One region of the Ruegeria sp. AE3 genome, then DNA from elsewhere that is predicted to be linked to it. Evidence: riboswitches for the same ligand, from Rfam matches in the RefSeq annotation. Region 1 holds a riboswitch; each other region holds the start of a gene.

Evidence for each region. Region 1 has a riboswitch for cobalamin ahead of ACR0NZ_RS18520 (hypothetical protein). Riboswitches for the same ligand answer to the same signal wherever they lie in the genome.
Region 2: it holds a riboswitch for cobalamin, as region 1 does, so the genes downstream of both, ACR0NZ_RS19660 (DUF4198 domain-containing protein) here and ACR0NZ_RS18520 (hypothetical protein) in region 1, are expected to answer to the same signal.
Region 3: it holds a riboswitch for cobalamin, as region 1 does, so the genes downstream of both, ACR0NZ_RS06430 (DUF1636 family protein) here and ACR0NZ_RS18520 (hypothetical protein) in region 1, are expected to answer to the same signal.

What each region holds. Positions count from the first base shown of each region.
Region 1 is NZ_JBQFZL010000016.1:47,885-53,237, reverse strand. Features, by position in the region: gene recR (recombination mediator RecR) at 1-362, opposite strand, end outside; gene ACR0NZ_RS18535 (YbaB/EbfC family nucleoid-associated protein) at 424-777, opposite strand; gene ACR0NZ_RS18530 (DNA polymerase III subunit gamma/tau) at 967-2,730, opposite strand; gene ACR0NZ_RS18525 (protein-tyrosine phosphatase family protein) at 2,903-3,415, shown strand; gene ACR0NZ_RS18520 (hypothetical protein) at 3,407-3,814, opposite strand; cobalamin riboswitch at 3,906-4,124, opposite strand; gene ACR0NZ_RS18515 (alpha/beta hydrolase family protein) at 4,258-5,115, shown strand; gene rsgA (ribosome small subunit-dependent GTPase A) at 5,152-5,353, opposite strand, start outside.
Region 2 is NZ_JBQFZL010000022.1:13,859-19,211, forward strand. Features, by position in the region: gene ACR0NZ_RS19650 (substrate-binding domain-containing protein) at 1-797, opposite strand, end outside; gene ACR0NZ_RS19655 (ROK family transcriptional regulator) at 987-2,177, shown strand; cobalamin riboswitch at 2,299-2,497, shown strand; gene ACR0NZ_RS19660 (DUF4198 domain-containing protein) at 2,630-3,415, shown strand; gene cbiM (cobalt transporter CbiM) at 3,422-4,033, shown strand; gene ACR0NZ_RS19670 (cobalt ABC transporter permease) at 4,030-4,593, shown strand; gene cbiQ (cobalt ECF transporter T component CbiQ) at 4,593-5,353, shown strand, end outside.
Region 3 is NZ_JBQFZL010000001.1:1,283,246-1,288,598, reverse strand. Features, by position in the region: gene cobN (cobaltochelatase subunit CobN) at 1-1,046, opposite strand, end outside; gene cobW (cobalamin biosynthesis protein CobW) at 1,050-2,105, opposite strand; gene ACR0NZ_RS06430 (DUF1636 family protein) at 2,110-2,484, opposite strand; cobalamin riboswitch at 2,579-2,783, opposite strand; gene ACR0NZ_RS06425 (NAD(P)-dependent oxidoreductase) at 2,886-3,881, shown strand; tRNA gene ACR0NZ_RS06420 (tRNA-Cys) at 4,059-4,132, opposite strand; gene ACR0NZ_RS06415 (protein-L-isoaspartate O-methyltransferase family protein) at 4,357-5,010, shown strand; gene ACR0NZ_RS06410 (TolC family outer membrane protein) at 5,105-5,353, shown strand, end outside.

The DNA.
Region 1 (5,353 bases):
TCGTCCGGGCCGATGCCGTCCAGTGCAGACAGTGTGCCACCCAGCACGTGATAGCGGCCTTTGAAGACCCCTGACCGCTCCATCGCCCAGAGGTCGGCGACGTCCTCAACCACGCAGAGTTCGCCGTTCGCTCGGGCCTCGCTATTGCAGATATCGCAGATATCGGTGGTGCCCACGTTGCCGCAATTCAGGCATTCGCGAGCGGTGATGGCCACTTGCTGCATGGCGTCTGACAGGGGCGTCAGAAGCAGAGCGCGTTTGCGGATCAGATGCAGCACCGCACGGCGGGCCGAGCGCGGGCCCAACCCCGGCAGTTTGGCCATCAGGTCGATCAGATTGTCGATTTCGCTGTTCGTGCCCATGGCCTGCCCTGCTTTGCGCCGGAGGGAGCCTCCGGCGGGAGTATTTGGGAAAAGATGAAGCTCAGAACGGTAGCTTGATGTCCTTCGGCAGGCCCATGCTTTCGGTCAGCTTGCCCATCTCTTCCTGTGAACGTTCGGCAGCTTTGGCCTGAGCGTCCTTGATGGCGGCCAGGATCAGGTCTTCGACCACTTCCTTGTCGTCGCCGTTGAAGATCGACGGATCGATGTCCAGCCCCTTGAGTTCACCCTTGGCTGTGGCCGTTGCCTTGACCAGCCCCGCACCGGATTCGCCGACAACCATCATGTTGTTCAGCTCTTCCTGCATTTCGGTCATCTTGGTTTGCAAGTCTTGTGCGGATTTCATCATCTTGGCCATGTCGCCCAGTCCGCCAAGCCCGCCGAGTCCTTTCAGCATCAGTCGTCTCCTGTGTTTCTGTTTGGTTCTAAATACGGACCGCAGGCAGGCGGCACAAGAGGTCTCCCGCCTGTCCAGATCAGAGCGTCGCCGACCGATCAGTCATGCGCCTGCATTCCCACCCTCAGTTGTTTCGTGGAGGGGCGTGAGTATGCCGGTTTCTTGAAACTTGGACCCACAAGCTTAGGGCTAATCCTCTTCGAAGGGGTCCCATTCATCTTCGACTTCGGGAAGGGCCTCGGTCTCAACCTTGGCGGCACGCTGTTCAGGTGTTTCGATCCGAATGATCTTTGCCTTGGGGAATTGCGTCAGCACGGCCTGAACCAGCGGGTGTTCTTCGGCCTCGGCTTTCAGGGCCAGTTCGGCCCGGTCCCGCACTTCCGCGATGGTCGCCGCATCCCCGTCCGAGACAATGGAGACGGCCCACCGATTGCCAGTCCAGCGTTGCAGGGCAGAGCCCAATCGCGACGCCAGATCCGACGGTGCCTGAGGCGTCGGGGTGAATTCGATCCGGCCGGGCTGGTACGACACAAGGCGCACGCCGCTTTCCACCTCGACAAGCAGTTTCACATCGCGGTTTGTGCGGATCAGTTCCACTACATGCCCGAAGGTTGGATAGCGGGCCAGGGCCGTCTGGGCATCCTGCGCCAGCGCGGCAACCGGTGCGCCACCCGCGCCGCGCGGGGGCGATGCATAGGCAGGCGGCGGGGTCGCGTTGGATTGCGTTGCCACCGGGGCCTGCCGGGACATTGACATGCCCCCGCCCGGCCCGCCGGGTGGCGAAGGTGGGGCGTCTTGCAGCCGTTTGATCAGTTCTTCGGGGCTGGGCAAATCGGCGACATGTGTCAGTCGGATAACAGCCATTTCGGCGGCCATCATCGCGTTGGGCGCCGCAGAGACTTCCTCCAGCGCCTTCAGCAGCATCTGCCACATCCGGGTCAGAACCCGCATCGGCAAAGCCTCGGCCATGTGCTGGCCCCGTGTGCGTTCGTCGGGGGAAACCGTCGGGTCTTCGGCCGCGTCGGGTGTGATCTTTACGACGGACACCCAATGCGTGATTTCGGCCAGATCGCGCAGCACAGCCAGAGGGTCTGCGCCTTCCGCATATTGCCCGCTCAGTTCAGTAAGCGCTCCTGCCGCGTCACCGCGCAGGATCATGTCCATCAGGTCCAGAACACGACCTCGATCCGCCAGACCCAGCATCGCACGGACCTGATCTGCCGTCGTCTCACCGGCCCCGTGCGAGATTGCCTGATCGAGCAATGAGGTCGCGTCGCGGGCCGACCCTTCTGCAGCGCGGGTGATCAGCGCCAGTGCGTCGTCGGCAATCTGCGCGCCCTCGGCCCCGGCGATCTTGCGCAGCAGACCGATCATGTCTTCGGGCTCAATCCGGCGCAGGTCAAAGCGCTGACACCGCGACAGAACCGTGACCGGCACTTTGCGAATCTCGGTGGTCGCGAAGATGAACTTCACATGTGCGGGCGGTTCCTCGAGCGTCTTGAGCAGCGCGTTGAATGCGCTGGTCGAGAGCATGTGAACCTCGTCGATGATGTAGATCTTGTAGCGCGCGCTGGCTGCGCGATAGCGGACACTGTCGATGATCTCGCGGATATCGTTGACGCCGGTACGGCTGGCGGCATCCATTTCCATCACATCGACATGGCGGCCTTCCATGATCGCGATGCAATGCTCGCACTGACCGCAAGGCTCTGTTGTCGGCCCTCCGGTTCCATCCGGTCCGATGCAGTTCATGCCCTTGGCGATGATCCGTGCCGTGGTGGTTTTACCCGTTCCGCGAATGCCGGTCATGACAAAGGCCTGCGCAATCCGGTCGGCCTCAAAAGCGTTTTTCAGAGTGCGCACCATGGCGTCCTGACCCACCAGGTCGGCAAAGGTTTCCGGGCGGTATTTGCGGGCGAGAACCTGATAGGCGGGGCTGGGCGTGTCTGTCATGTCTACTCGCTCGGATTCGGTGCTTCGGCACAGCGTAGTGGCGGCGGCAGTCCGCGTCCACTGTGGGGCGAGATGATTTTTTGTTTCAGAAACGGACTGGTTTCCAACTAAACTGGACCAGCGGATTTAATGACTCATTTTGTAAAGAGTAGCTTGGGGGAGGACGCACTTCATGTCGCAGCTGGTCATTTTTGCTCTGCAGGTCGGAGGCGGAACGCTTGCCCTTACTTCGATGCCCGGGCGTGGCGGGGATTACGTCGGCGATCTGGATATGATTGCGGCGTGGAAACCGGGCCTTGTGATTTCAATGACGACGGATGTTGAAATGCTTCAGGATGGCGCGCAGCACTTTGGCAGCGACATCCAAAGCCGTGCCAGCCGGTGGGTTCACCTGCCGATCGAAGATTTTGGAGCACCGACGCAGGCGGTTCAGAAGGCCTGGCCAGAGGTCAGCGCCACGGCCCGACATGCGCTGTCGGGCGGTGGCCGGGTTCTTGTGCATTGCCGTGGGGGGTGCGGCAGATCCGGGATGATTGTTCTGCGACTGATGGTTGAATGCGGTGAACGCGCCAGCGACGCACTGGACCGCCTGCGGGCCGTGCGCCCCTGCGCTGTCGAAACCGATGCGCAGCTGGCCTGGGCGTCCCGGATCACCCCGGCACAGGTGGAAGTGGGATCAAGCTGACAGCTGCTGGGGTGCGTAGCCGGTTTTCCGAGGCCGGATCGTTGAAACCTCGATCATGGCGCAAGGCGGGTTCGCGACAATGCCCGAGGGCAGCGTGCTGAATGTAGGTCCGAAGATCAAATCGGCATAGGCATCAAGGTCCCGAATTGCCGTATCAGGGTGCGCCCCGCAGAAAACGCGAACGCTGTCGGATCGCGCTCGGATCGTTGCCATGCACCCTTCCGCGCAATGTGATAGCGCGCTGCTGCCTTCAAATTCGAAATCCTCGCTGGTGGCCGAAACCGCCTGCGCCATGGCTTCGGAAATCGAGCGGGCCAGTCGCGCCAAAGCCGGGCAGGTTTTGCCCGTACGCTGGCACACTGTTGCGCTGTATTCGTGTGACTTTGTCTTCCAGATCATCCTGCGCCCTCCGCGCGTGGTGGGCTGGAATATTGGGGCAGGTGGGACAGCATTTCGCCGTCAGGACCTGCCCGGACACCCCGCCCGAGTTTCGGTTTCAGTTCCGATGGCAGGTCTCCTGACTTGCGGGTCATTGCTCTGCCGACCTTCCCAGCCCATAGGCCAGTGGTATTTCGGCATTGCTTACCGCTTACAGTTGCGGGGGCAGTCGCGGACTTGGTTGATGTCTGTGTGACCAGACAAACCGCACCGTGTTCCCTTTTCATCCCGACCTCTTGTGGGGGCCGGAAACCATCACACAACCGCTAGCGTCTGATCGCGTTCCGAGTCAAGCCGATCTTTAGGCCGGACGTTTGGTCATGCTGGATGCGGATTATGTTCCGGCCTAGTGTCGTCGGCATTGAAGGCAGGCAAACCGATTGTTTCAGTGAAAGCCGGGGATCATGTTGGATACGGAACAGACGGTGTTGATCGAAGATTTCAGCTTTCCGTCAGGGTCCGTGACCTTGTCGGCGCGGTTGTACCGGCCTGTGGGTGAGCCGGAAACCGTTGTTGTGCTGAACAGTGCTACAGGTGTGCCGCGTGACTATTATCGCCATTTTGCGCGATGGCTGGCTACCAAGCGGGGGATGGCTTGCCTGACCTATGACTATCGGGACTACGGGCTTTCGTTGGTCGGCCGCCTGAAAGACGCGCGTGCTACAATGGCGGATTGGGCATTGATCGATATGCCGGCGGCACGGGCCGAGATGCGCAGGCGGTTTCCAAAGGCGCAGCACTGGACCATCGGCCATTCGGTCGGTGCGATGCTGGGGCCGGTGCAGCCGGATATCAACCAGATTGACCGTATGATCTGTGTGTGTTCGGGGCTGGTGACTTTGAAAGATCACCCATGGCCCTATCGGGGGTTGGCGGGGCTGTTCTGGTATGGCCATGCACCGCTGATGGTGCGGGCGCTTGGCTATCTGCCTGGCAAAGCAATTGGGTTTGGCTCGGACCTGCCCGCCTCGGTCTACTGGCAATGGCGCAAATGGTGCACAGCTCCTCTTAGCTACGTTCCCGAGATCGGGCAGAATTTGCCTGATGCGCATTGGGGCAGTTCTGGAACAGCTGTGGATCTGTTCACGTTCGAAGACGACCAGATGGTTCCGCCCGAGGCGGTTTGGCGCCTTGCCGATCTGTATGGCCCCGGGGCCAGACGCCACCTTCTGAAGCCTGCCGAATTTGGGCTGCCGGAGATTGGTCACATAGGCGCATTTGCCCGGCGCAATGCAGCGGTCTGGCCGCGCCTGATCGCCTGATCAGACGCGACGCAGGTTTTCCATAACACCTTGCAGCTATGGCCGTTTGCGAAGCTTCTTGTCCTGCATGACACCGCGGACCATCTTGCCGAACGCCTTGTCCCGCGCCCGCGATTGCGCAACGGTTTCCGAGTTTCGCTGATCTTCGCGCCGCAGCTTGCGCCAACGGTCCAGCCGCGCCGGATCAAGAACGCCCTTGCCTATTGCGTTCTGCACGGCACAGCCGGGCTCGGTCTCG
Region 2 (5,353 bases), on a different contig from region 1:
TTCTGCACGCCAGGGCAGCCGCCATCGACGGAAACGATCAACACGTCATTTTCGCGCCCGATAGCCTTAAGCGCTTCATAAGCGCCCGCTGCCGCCGGTTCGTTGATGGTGTGCACCACGTTGATCGTCGGGTCTTTGGCCAGCAGGTTCTCCATGGCGCGACGACCGCCTTCTTCGTTGCCAGCGGTGACATCGCTACCAACAAGACGCGGGTCGTTTTCATCGCCAATCACGTTCGGATCGGCCAGATCAACACCGAACCCCTGCAGGAACCCTTGATTGCGAAGCACATCCACAGTGGGCTGGCTGACCGCAAGGTCCAACGTGGCGATTTTGGCGTCATTTGCCGCATCTCCCAGCGTGGCTTTTGCCCATTGTCCGATCAGAAGCCCCGCAAGGAAATTGTCCGTGGCAAAGGTCGCGTCGGCCGAGTCGATAGGCTCAAGTGGGGTGTCCAGCGCAATCACCAGCAGCCCGGCATCGCGGGCCTGCTGCACCGCCGGAACGATGGACGACGTATCCGACGCGGTCAGCAGGATACCCTTTGCGCCATCCAGAATGCAGGTTTCAATGGCCTGAACCTGAGTTTCGTGGTCTCCGTCGACTTTGCCGGCAAAGGCTTTCAGCTTCATGCCAAGCTCTTCGGCTTTAGCTGTGGCACCCTCTCTCATTTTAACAAAGAAAGGGTTGGTATCCGTCTTGGTGATCAGGCAAACGGTTTCACCTTCGGCCATTGCACTGCTTGCCATGGCCGTAACCGCCAGCGCCGTGGCGCCTGCAAGTTTCGCAAGTTTCATCGGTAGTCCTCCCAGTTTTCCCAATGCCCTTCCGGGCATACGTTTGATCGGGCGAAAACCGGCCCGATCTCACATAAAAACCATCACAAGATTCGAATTTCGAGTCAATAAATAAATCACTCTTATTTATTATTGACAGAAAGGAAGGGTTTCAACATTGTCGTCATGAAGGGGATGGCCGTGTCTGCAATGAACTCTTTGGACAATACCACTGGCGTACGCGAGCCAGACATGCGCGGCACCAACCAAAGTGGAATGCGGGCCCGAAATGAACGGCTTGTCCTGTCACTGGTCCGGCGCCATCAGGCCCTCGCAAAATCTGAAATCGCGCGGATGACCGGGCTGTCGGCGCAGACGGTCTCGGTCATCATGCGACAGTTGGAAACCGATGGGCTGCTTCTGCGGGGCGAACCGATCCGGGGAAAAGTCGGGCAGCCATCGGTTCCCATGCGCCTGAACCCGGATGGCGCTTATTTCTTCGGGCTCAAAGTCGGGCGGCGCAGTACCGAATTGGTGCTGACGGATTTCCTTGGCAACGTCAGGCACCGCGAGCGGCGGACCTATGATTTTCCGACACCCGAGGCGACACTGAGCTTTTCCAAAGAAAGCCTCGACAAAGTGATGGCGTCACTGTCGCCCGAGGCGCGCAGCCGGATCGCGGGTCTTGGGATTGCGATGCCGTTCTACCTTTGGGACTGGGCGCAGACATTGCAGGTTCCGCAGGAGAAAATGGATCCGTGGCGTGACGCGGACCTGAAAGGCGCACTGGCCGCAAGCTATGACTTGCCGGTATTCCTGCAGAACGACGCAACGGCCGCTTGCGGTGCCGAGCTGGTGTTTGGCCCGGCGGAAGGCCCACGAGATTTCCTGTATTTTTATGTGGGCTTCTTCATCGGGGGCGGGGTGGTTCTGAACGGCTCCATCTTTTCAGGGCGGGGAAACGCCGGTGCGCTTGGTCCATTGCCTGTGCCGGACGACGCAGGCGGAGTGAAACCGTTGATAGATGTCGCCAGTCTTTATGTGCTGGAGCGTGCGGTTGGTGGAAATGCCGCAACAGCCGGTTCAATCTGGGAAACGACACTGCATTGGGACGTACCGGAAACCCACCTTGAGAACTGGTTGAAACAGGCGGCGCACGGGATCGCACATGCCATCGTCTCGTCTTGCAGCCTGATCGACTTCGAATCTGTCAAGATTGATGGCTGGATGCCCGCAGGCATCAAGGCGCGGCTGGTGGAATTGGTTGAGGTCAAACTATCTGACATGAACCTGACCGGGCTTGAACGGCCCTTGGTGCTGGCAGGGACGGCGGGCCCGGATGCCCGGTCATTGGGGGCGGCCAGTTTGCCATTGTCGGAAAGATACCTGCTCGAAGGGTAGGTTCATCCCCGAAAAACCCCGACCTGTATCCAAAGCGGATCAACCGGAAAAAGGGCATTGCCCGCTGAACTTTTTGACAGCCAGCGCAATTGATCGTTGACGGATGCCGAAGAAGTCTGGCAAGCCGCTCGGCATGTCCGGTTCCGGGGCGTGCTCTGGAATCAATAGGGAATGCGGTGCGGGCTTTGGCCCAATTCCGCAACTGCACCCGCAACTGTAAGCGGCGAGCAGGGCTGAAGTGCCACTGGAGTTAATCCGGGAAGGCCAGCCCAACGCTTTGACCCGCAAGTCAGGATACCTGCCGGACATGTGCCTTTGACAAGGGCACTCCTAATCGGCGACGGGATGTGCGTCGGAGCAGGATGCTTGAAAAAGCAGCTCGGCTTGGACGTCCCCGCAGTCAAAACGCATCTCGTACCGGGGTTGGTACGAAGGGACAAGGACGACTATTGATGACCAAGCTGCTTTCTGCAGCCGCTGTGGCGATGGCGCTTCCAGCGATGGCAAATGCGCATTTCCTGCTGGAATACACCTCTGACACCATGATCGACGCACCGGGGAATGTTCCGGTCAAGCTGATCTTCTGGCATCCGTTCTCGAACGGGCATGTCATGGATCTGGACAAGCCGCAGGAATTCTACGTGATCCACAACGGTCAGAAAACCGACCTGCTGGACACTCTGGAACCCGTGCGTTTCACCGGCGGGGAAAACGAAGGCGCGGCATTCAAGGGTTATGTTCCGGTCAAACGGTCGGGCGACTATGTGCTGGTGACAGTTCCCCAGCCCTATTACGAGGGGTCTGAGGATATCTATATCCAGCAGATCGCCAAGGCATTCTTGAACCGCAACGAATTGCCGACCGACTGGATGAACCCGGTGGGCTTGCCGGTTGAGATCATCCCGCTCAACAAACCGACCAACATCATCGCGGGTTCGACCTTTACGGGTCGGGTTATGGCAGAAGGCCAACCAGTTGCGGGTGCCGAGATCGAGATCGAGTACATGGCCGCAGAACCGGACATGGAAAGCACGGCTGCTTCGGCCCCGACCGTCTCGCCGTTGCCGGGTGGTGCATTGGTCGCAACTTCGGATGATAACGGGTATTTCACGTTCGGCGTTCCGAAAGCCGGATATTGGGGTTTTGCAGCGCTCGGCGCCGGTCCCGTGACCGAACACAATGGCAAAGAACTCAGCCAGGACGCGGTCATCTGGATCCGCGCCTGGGATTTGGAGTAACCGTAGATGCATATCGTTGACGGAGCCTTGTCCAACCCGGTCGTGATCGGCGGTGCCGTCGCTGCGGCGGGTGGAATTGCCATGGGCCTCAGGTCGCTGGATCTTGATCGCATCCCCACTGCGGGGGTGCTGTCAGCCAGCTTTTTCGTGGCATCGCTGATCCATGTTCCTATTGGTCCGTCGTCGGTGCACCTGATCCTCAACGGTATGGCCGGGCTTTTGCTGGGGTGGGCCGCATTCCCGGCCCTGTTCGTCGGGCTTTTGCTGCAAGCCGTCTTCTTTGGCTTTGGCGGGTTGACGGTATTGGGGATCAACACCCTGAACATCGCGTTGCCCGCGGTTCTGGCCGGACTGATCTTTAGCCGCCTGATCGCCCACGGCTCACCGCTGCAAGGTGCGATATGGGGCGGGGTCGGCGGTGCCTTTGCCATTGCCGCCACAACCGGCATGGTTGCGTTTTCACTGGCCTTGTCCGGGGATGCCTTCCTGCCTGCGGCCAAGCTTGTTTTCTTTGCACATATTCCTGTCATGGCGATTGAGGCGATCCTGACCGGGTTCGCGGTTTTGCTGGCGCGCAAGGTCAAGCCCGAGCTGTTTGTCAAACGAGCGGTCGCATGAGGTATCTGGCAATCGTTCTGGCGCTGTGCTGCGCACCCCTACCTGCCTTAGCGCATAAGGTCATAGCCGGAGTGTTTAAATCCGGTGACGCCATCGAAGGCGAAATCGGCTTTTCCAACGGCGACATGGCAAGCGATACCGAGGTCATCGTCAACGGCCCGGACGGAGCCGAGCTGGGCCGTATCGTAACAGATGCAGACGGGTTCTTTATCTACACGCCAAACGCGCCGGTGGCCCATACTTTCTTTGCAATCCTTGGTGCCGGGCATGTGGCCGAGGTTACCATGCCCGCTGCGGATGTCGCCCGGATCATGGGCGTTGAAGCGGAACCTGATACCCCGCCAACAAACGCACCTGCCCAGACAGCGGCGGTGCTCAGCGATGAACAACAACAGGTCATTGCCAGGGCTGTTCGTGATGAGCTGCGCCCGCTACGACGCGAGATCGCGGCTTACCGCGAACAAAATGATCTGCAAACTGTTCTGGGTGGGATCGGATATATCGTCGGTCTGTTTGGTCTGGGCTTTTACTTTGCGGCACGCCGCAAGCTGGCGGCCTGATGGCGCATGTTCTGGGACAACAGGAAAGCACGCTGGTCAAAGCGGGCACGCAGCGGCGCGGCGCGATCAACCCGCTTGATCCTAGGATGCGGATCGTTATGGCGGTTGTCTTCGCGGTGGTGACAGTGGCGGTGTCCTCGCTGACAGCGCTGTGCGCGGCTTTGGCGGTGTCCCTTTCGCTTCTTGCCGCGTCGCGTCTGCCCTGGCGGATGACATTGAAACGCATGGCCATGATGGACGGGTTCATCCTGTTCATGCTGTTGTTGTTGCCATTCTCCATGCCCGGCGACCCGATGTTTACGCTCTGGGGGTTCCCCGCAAGCTGGCAGGGCTTCTGGAAAGCGGTCGAGATCGCCTTGACGGCCAACGCGGTCATCCTGTCCCTTATGGTGCTGGTCGGCACGATGGAGCCGGTCACGCTTGGCCACGCCCTGCACCGCCTGCGCTGCCCCGAAAAGCTGGTTCACCTTTTGATGTTCACCATCCGATATATCGAGGTTCTGCGGGAAGAATACCTGCGCCTGCGCGCGGCCATGAAAGTGCGCGGCTTTCGCCCGGCAACAAACTGGCACACCTATCGCAGCTTTGGCTATCTCGTGGGCATGATGCTGGTGCGCGCGATCGAAAGATCCGAACGCATTCTTGATGCGATGAAGTGCAGGGGGTTTTCAGGCCGTATGCTGCTGCTTCAGAACTTTGCCCTGACCCGAAGGGACATCGTTTTTGCCGCAGGTCTTGGTGCCCTTTGCGCGGGTCTGAT
Region 3 (5,353 bases), on a different contig from region 1:
TGCGCAAAACGCGAGTATTCCAGATGCGGATCGCGCTTGCCCGGCTCTTTGAAGGAGGCAATGCCTGCTGATATTCGCCCGTCCACTTCGGGTAATACCACATGCATGGCGAGGTCGGCAGGCGACAGGCCGCGTTCGGCCTCGGCCCAAGCCTTGCGTCGCGAGGTGGCGAGGGCGACCTGAAACACCGGCACATCCGCCGCGTCCAAAGGCGACGTGCCAGACGCGCCCTTTCCCGAGAATGAAGTGGCGTTGATGATGGCCGATGGTCTCAGGGCAACGACCTGTTCCCTGAGCCAGTTGGCAGCGGCCGGGGCCTTGAGCGACGGGGCGAACAAACCCACCGCCTGGAGCCCGCGGGCGCGCAAGCTGCGGATCAGGGCCGCGACCGGGGCTGTGTCTGCTGATGTCAGATAAGCGCGGTAGAAGGTTACGAGAATGCGTTTAGCATCGTTCTCGAACGCGGAATCCACCGGGATGACACCTTGTTCCGGGCACCACGCACCGCATTCGGGCACGGTTTTCGCGCCCATCACCGGGCCGGCATAAAGCCCTGCTGCTAACGCCATCTGGGCCAATGCGGCCTGCGCGGCGACTTCTCCGCCGGTATCACAAAGATGTGCCAGCCGCCGCAGGGTCGAGAGGGGCAGGGTCGAATACTCATCCAACCGAGTGTCTTCGCGCCCATCCGCCGGTAAAACGGCCAGCGCGACGCCTTTGGCCTGTGCCAGTGCCAGAACCTGTTGCAACCCGTAAGACCAATAGGGCACGCCACCGATCAGACGGATCAGGATGCCCTTTGCGCCTTCAAGTGTCTGTTCAACATAGGTGTCGACGGACAGGGGGTGTTTCAATGCAGCAAGATTGGCCAGCCGCATCGTGGGCATCCGCCCCTCAGGTCCGCCGCCGCGATGCCAGCCCTCCGCGAAAGCGCCCAGGTCACTGTCGGAAAAGGACAGTACAACCAGATCGGCCGGGCTTTGGCCCAGATCGGTTGGGGTCTCGGTTTCCTCGAGCCCGTGGCTTTCGCGAAAGACGACGTGCATGACTTACTCGGCAACCTCGGTCACACCCACTAGGATATCACGGATCTCAGCCTCTTTGATGTCGTCATGTTCGGCAATGACGACCAGGCGCGAGCGGCGCACCTCACCGGGTTCCCACGGGCGGTCGTATTGGTGACGAACCCGTGCGCCGACAGCCTGAACCAGCAGGCGCATCGGTTTGCCTGTGACGGCGGCATAGCCTTTGACGCGCAGGATATTCAGCTCAGTTGCCAGACGTTCAATCCTGGCAACCAGTTCCGCCGGGTCGGTCTGTTCCGGCAACTCGACGATGATGCTTTCGAAATCGTCATGCTCATGATCGTGATGGCCATCGTGATGTGACGGGCGCGCGTCCATGTCATCTTCGGCGGCAGCCTCAAGGCCAAGCACGACGCGTACGTCGACGACACCCTCGGCAACCTCGACGACGGGAAGCGGGCGCGGCGCCTCAGCGGCGATGATCTGTTTAGCTTTCGCGACACCTTCGGGACCTGCCAGATCGGGCTTGGTCAGCAGGATGATATCCGCGCACGAGATCTGATCCTCGAACACCTCGGACAAGGGTGTTTCGTGGTCGATCGAGTCATCAGCCAGCCGTTGGGCATCCACCGCTTCAACGTTCGGAGCAAAGCGACCGGCGGCCACGGCCTCGGCATCGGCCAGCGCAATAACGCCATCAACGGTAATTTTCGAACGGATATCAGGCCAATCAAACGCTTTCAGCAGCGGTTTGGGCAGTGCAAGGCCGGATGTTTCGATCAAAATGTGATCCGGGCGCGGTTCCAGCGCCATCAGCGCCTCGATGGTCGGGATGAAATCGTCGGCCACGGTGCAGCAGATGCAGCCGTTTGCCAGTTCCATGATGTTTTCCGCAGGGCATTCCGGAATCGCGCAGGACTTCAGGATGTCGCCATCAACACCCACATCGCCAAACTCGTTAACAACAATCGCAAGGCGCTTGCCCTGCGGGTTCTGCATCAGATGGCGCACCAGCGTGGTTTTGCCCGAGCCCAGAAAGCCGGTGATCACAGTGACGGGGAGTTTTTCAAGGTTCGACATGATCTCAGGCTCCAATCGGGGGAATGCGCGAGGCGCAGTTTTTGCGGAAATGTTCAGGACGGTCGCGCCATTTCACCAGACCATCGCCTGTGGCCAGATACTTAGTCGCGCCATCGATGATGACATCGACGTGATCGATTTCGTTCAGATTCTCGTAAACAAAGGTCCAGCGATCCGGCCCGCCCCGAAGCACGATGGAACAGCCCTGATCGCAGTTCGAAAGGCATTCGACCGGTTTCAGAATGATGCCATCCGGCAGGACAGCCTGTTCCAGGGCCTTGTGCAACAATGTGCCGGGTCGCTCAGCGTCATCCTCGACGGGCAGACCCCGGCGGCAAGTCGTGCAGACCAGTAGCTCTACCGGTGCGTTCTCGCTCATGTCTCTCATCCCCCCAAATCCTCTTCGCGGGGGACGGGGTTTCATGCGGGCACCACGTCTGCACATGGACCCGACACCGGAACACCCCGCCCGGTTTCAACTTCGGGTGTTGGCAGGTCTCCCGGCTTGCGGATGCCAGAGCGGTCGCTCTGTCGGATGTCCCGCCTTCCCGGCACAGGCCAGTGGCATTGGGCATCCTCTCCGGTCACGGTCGCGGGGGCGGCTGCGTTTGGCGGATGAACCGTTGACGCATTCCCTTTTCATCGGCTGTCGCCGACACCAACGACAGGGACATGCGGCACCGCTGACCCGCTTGTCAAGCGGTTCGCGCGCAACAAATAAGCCAAGGAGAAAAAAGCGACCTGTAGGCGTCGTTCGGCGGCATGAAGAATGTGTTCGGTATGTGGTCGCATGACGGGAAAACGACGAACTTGGAGATGCGTCATATGAAAGTGGGATTTATCGGTCTGGGTAACGTAGGCGGCAAGCTTTCGGGATCCCTTTTGCGCAACGGCATTGATCTGACTGTGCATGACCTGAACGCGGATCTGGTGGCCGAGTTTGTCGCCAAAGGTGCAAAGGCGGCTGAGGGGCCCGCCCAGTTGATGCGCGATTGCGATGCGGTGATCACCTGTCTGCCGTCTCCGGCAGCATCGGATGCAGTCATGCAGGAGATGTTGCCCGAAGTGGGCCCCGGCAAGATCTGGATGGAGATGTCGACCACGGACGAGGCCGAAGTCAAACGCCTGGGAGCCGAAGTCATATCGCGCGGCGGTGCGGCCGTCGATTGCCCGGTTTCTGGCGGGTGCCACCGTGCCGCGACGGGCAATATCTCGATCTTTGCGGGCTGTGACCGGGAAACGTTTGAACGAATTCTGCCGTTCCTGACGACAATGGGTCGTCGGGTTTTGCACACCGGCGAACTGGGCTCGGCCTCGGTGCTGAAAGTGATGACCAATTATCTTGCCACCGCCAACCTGATCACCTGCGCCGAAGCACTGGTTACGGCAAAGGCTGCGGGGATGGATCTGAACACGACCTATGAGGCGATCAAAATCTCGTCCGGCACGTCCTTCGTGCACGAAACCGAAAGTCAGGTCATCTTGAACGGGTCGCGCGATATTTCCTTCACCATGGATCTGGTGAAGAAGGATATCGGTCTGTTTCAGGAGGTCGCCGACCGCGCCGGGGTGCCACTGGAAATAAACCCGGTGATGATCAACATCTTTAACGATGGTATCGCACGCTATGGCGAACGCGAGCTTTCACCAAATATTATCAAGCGGCTGGAAGAGGCAACCGGCCTGGATATCACCGCCCCGGGCTTCCCTGCCGAAATGACGGATGATGAGCCGGAGGAGCCGGGATACGAGGTTGTGCCACAAGGGCGCGCCTGAACGTAAAGCACATACCAGACAAAATCGCGCCCCGTGAACGAGCAGGGGTAGGCAGGTGTTCCGAAAAACACGCCATATCTGGCCCGCAATTCGACAGAATCGCGGGCCTTGAACGTCTTGAAATACCAAGCGTCGCACGCGTGCACTGCGGGGTTAAGTCAGCGATTTGGATGTGATTGGAGGCGAGTACCGGAATCGAACCGGTGTACACGGATTTGCAATCCGCTGCGTCACCACTCCGCCAACTCGCCTTTTCAAGTAAAATCAAATACTTGCTGTGGTGTAACTGGGTTTTTAACAGCTTTCCTCGGGGGCGTCCAGTGGATTGCGTGCGAATTTGCCGGCAAGACTGAAATTTGCCGAAGTCCATGCCCAAGAAGGTGATCACGATTCAGGTTGCGGCAACAGGGGCGTTGCTGGAAGGTTCAGGATATGGCACAAGCCCGACATCTTTGGGAATGAGACGAGATATCCAATGACTGACTTCGCAGCCCGGCGCCGCACAATGGTTGATACACAGATCCGCCCCTCTGACGTCACCAAGTTCCCGATCATTGAGGCTATGCTGAGTGTTCCGCGGGAAAGCTTCGTACCCGATTCTCAACGCGAGGCGGCCTATGTGGACGGCCTGATTGATCTGGGTGGAGGGCGCAGCATGCTGGAGCCGCGGACCCTGGCTAAAATGCTGGACGTGCTGAACATATCCAAGGATGAGATGGTCCTCGATATCGCTCCGGCAATGGGATATTCCACGGCTGTCACCGCACGGATGGCTGAGTTGGTTGTGGGTGTTGAATGCGACGAAACCCTTGCAGCCGAGGCGCAAAACCTCTTGGCCGAGGCTGACGTGCACAACGCCATCATCCACGTCGGCGCGTTGGAACAGGGTGTGGCGGAACACGGCCCCTATGATGCGATCATGGTGCAGGGCGGTGTCGAGCAGGTGCCCGATGCCCTGTTGGATCAGCTCAAGGACCACGGTCGGATCGTGTGTCTGTTTGTCAACGGCAACCTGGGTACCGTGCGGATCGGTCGAAAAACCGGTGGTCGCGTCAGTTGGCGTGATGTGTTCAATGCCCATGCGCCGGTTCTGGAAGGTTTTTCGGCAGAGTGTGCATTTTCGCTATAGTCCGCCGATAGATTTTTCTATCGCCTTGATTAGTTGAAAAGAAGGCCGCAAACTGCCTGTAGGGCAGTGTAATTTCGTTTGAGAGGATTTTGGTATGCGTGGTTCGGCGACAGGTAAGCTGGTCAGGGCGTTTGCTGTGACCGCAGGACTTGCCATGAGCGTGATGCCAGGGCGTGCAGCGTGGGCAGACAACATAACGGATGCGTTCATCGGCGCGTATAACACCAGTGGTTTGCTTGAGCAGAACCGGGCGTTGCTGCGCGCGGCGGATGAAGATGTGGCCATTGCGCTTTCTGCGTTGCGGCCAATCATCAACTGGACCGTGCAGGTCAGCCAGGATTAC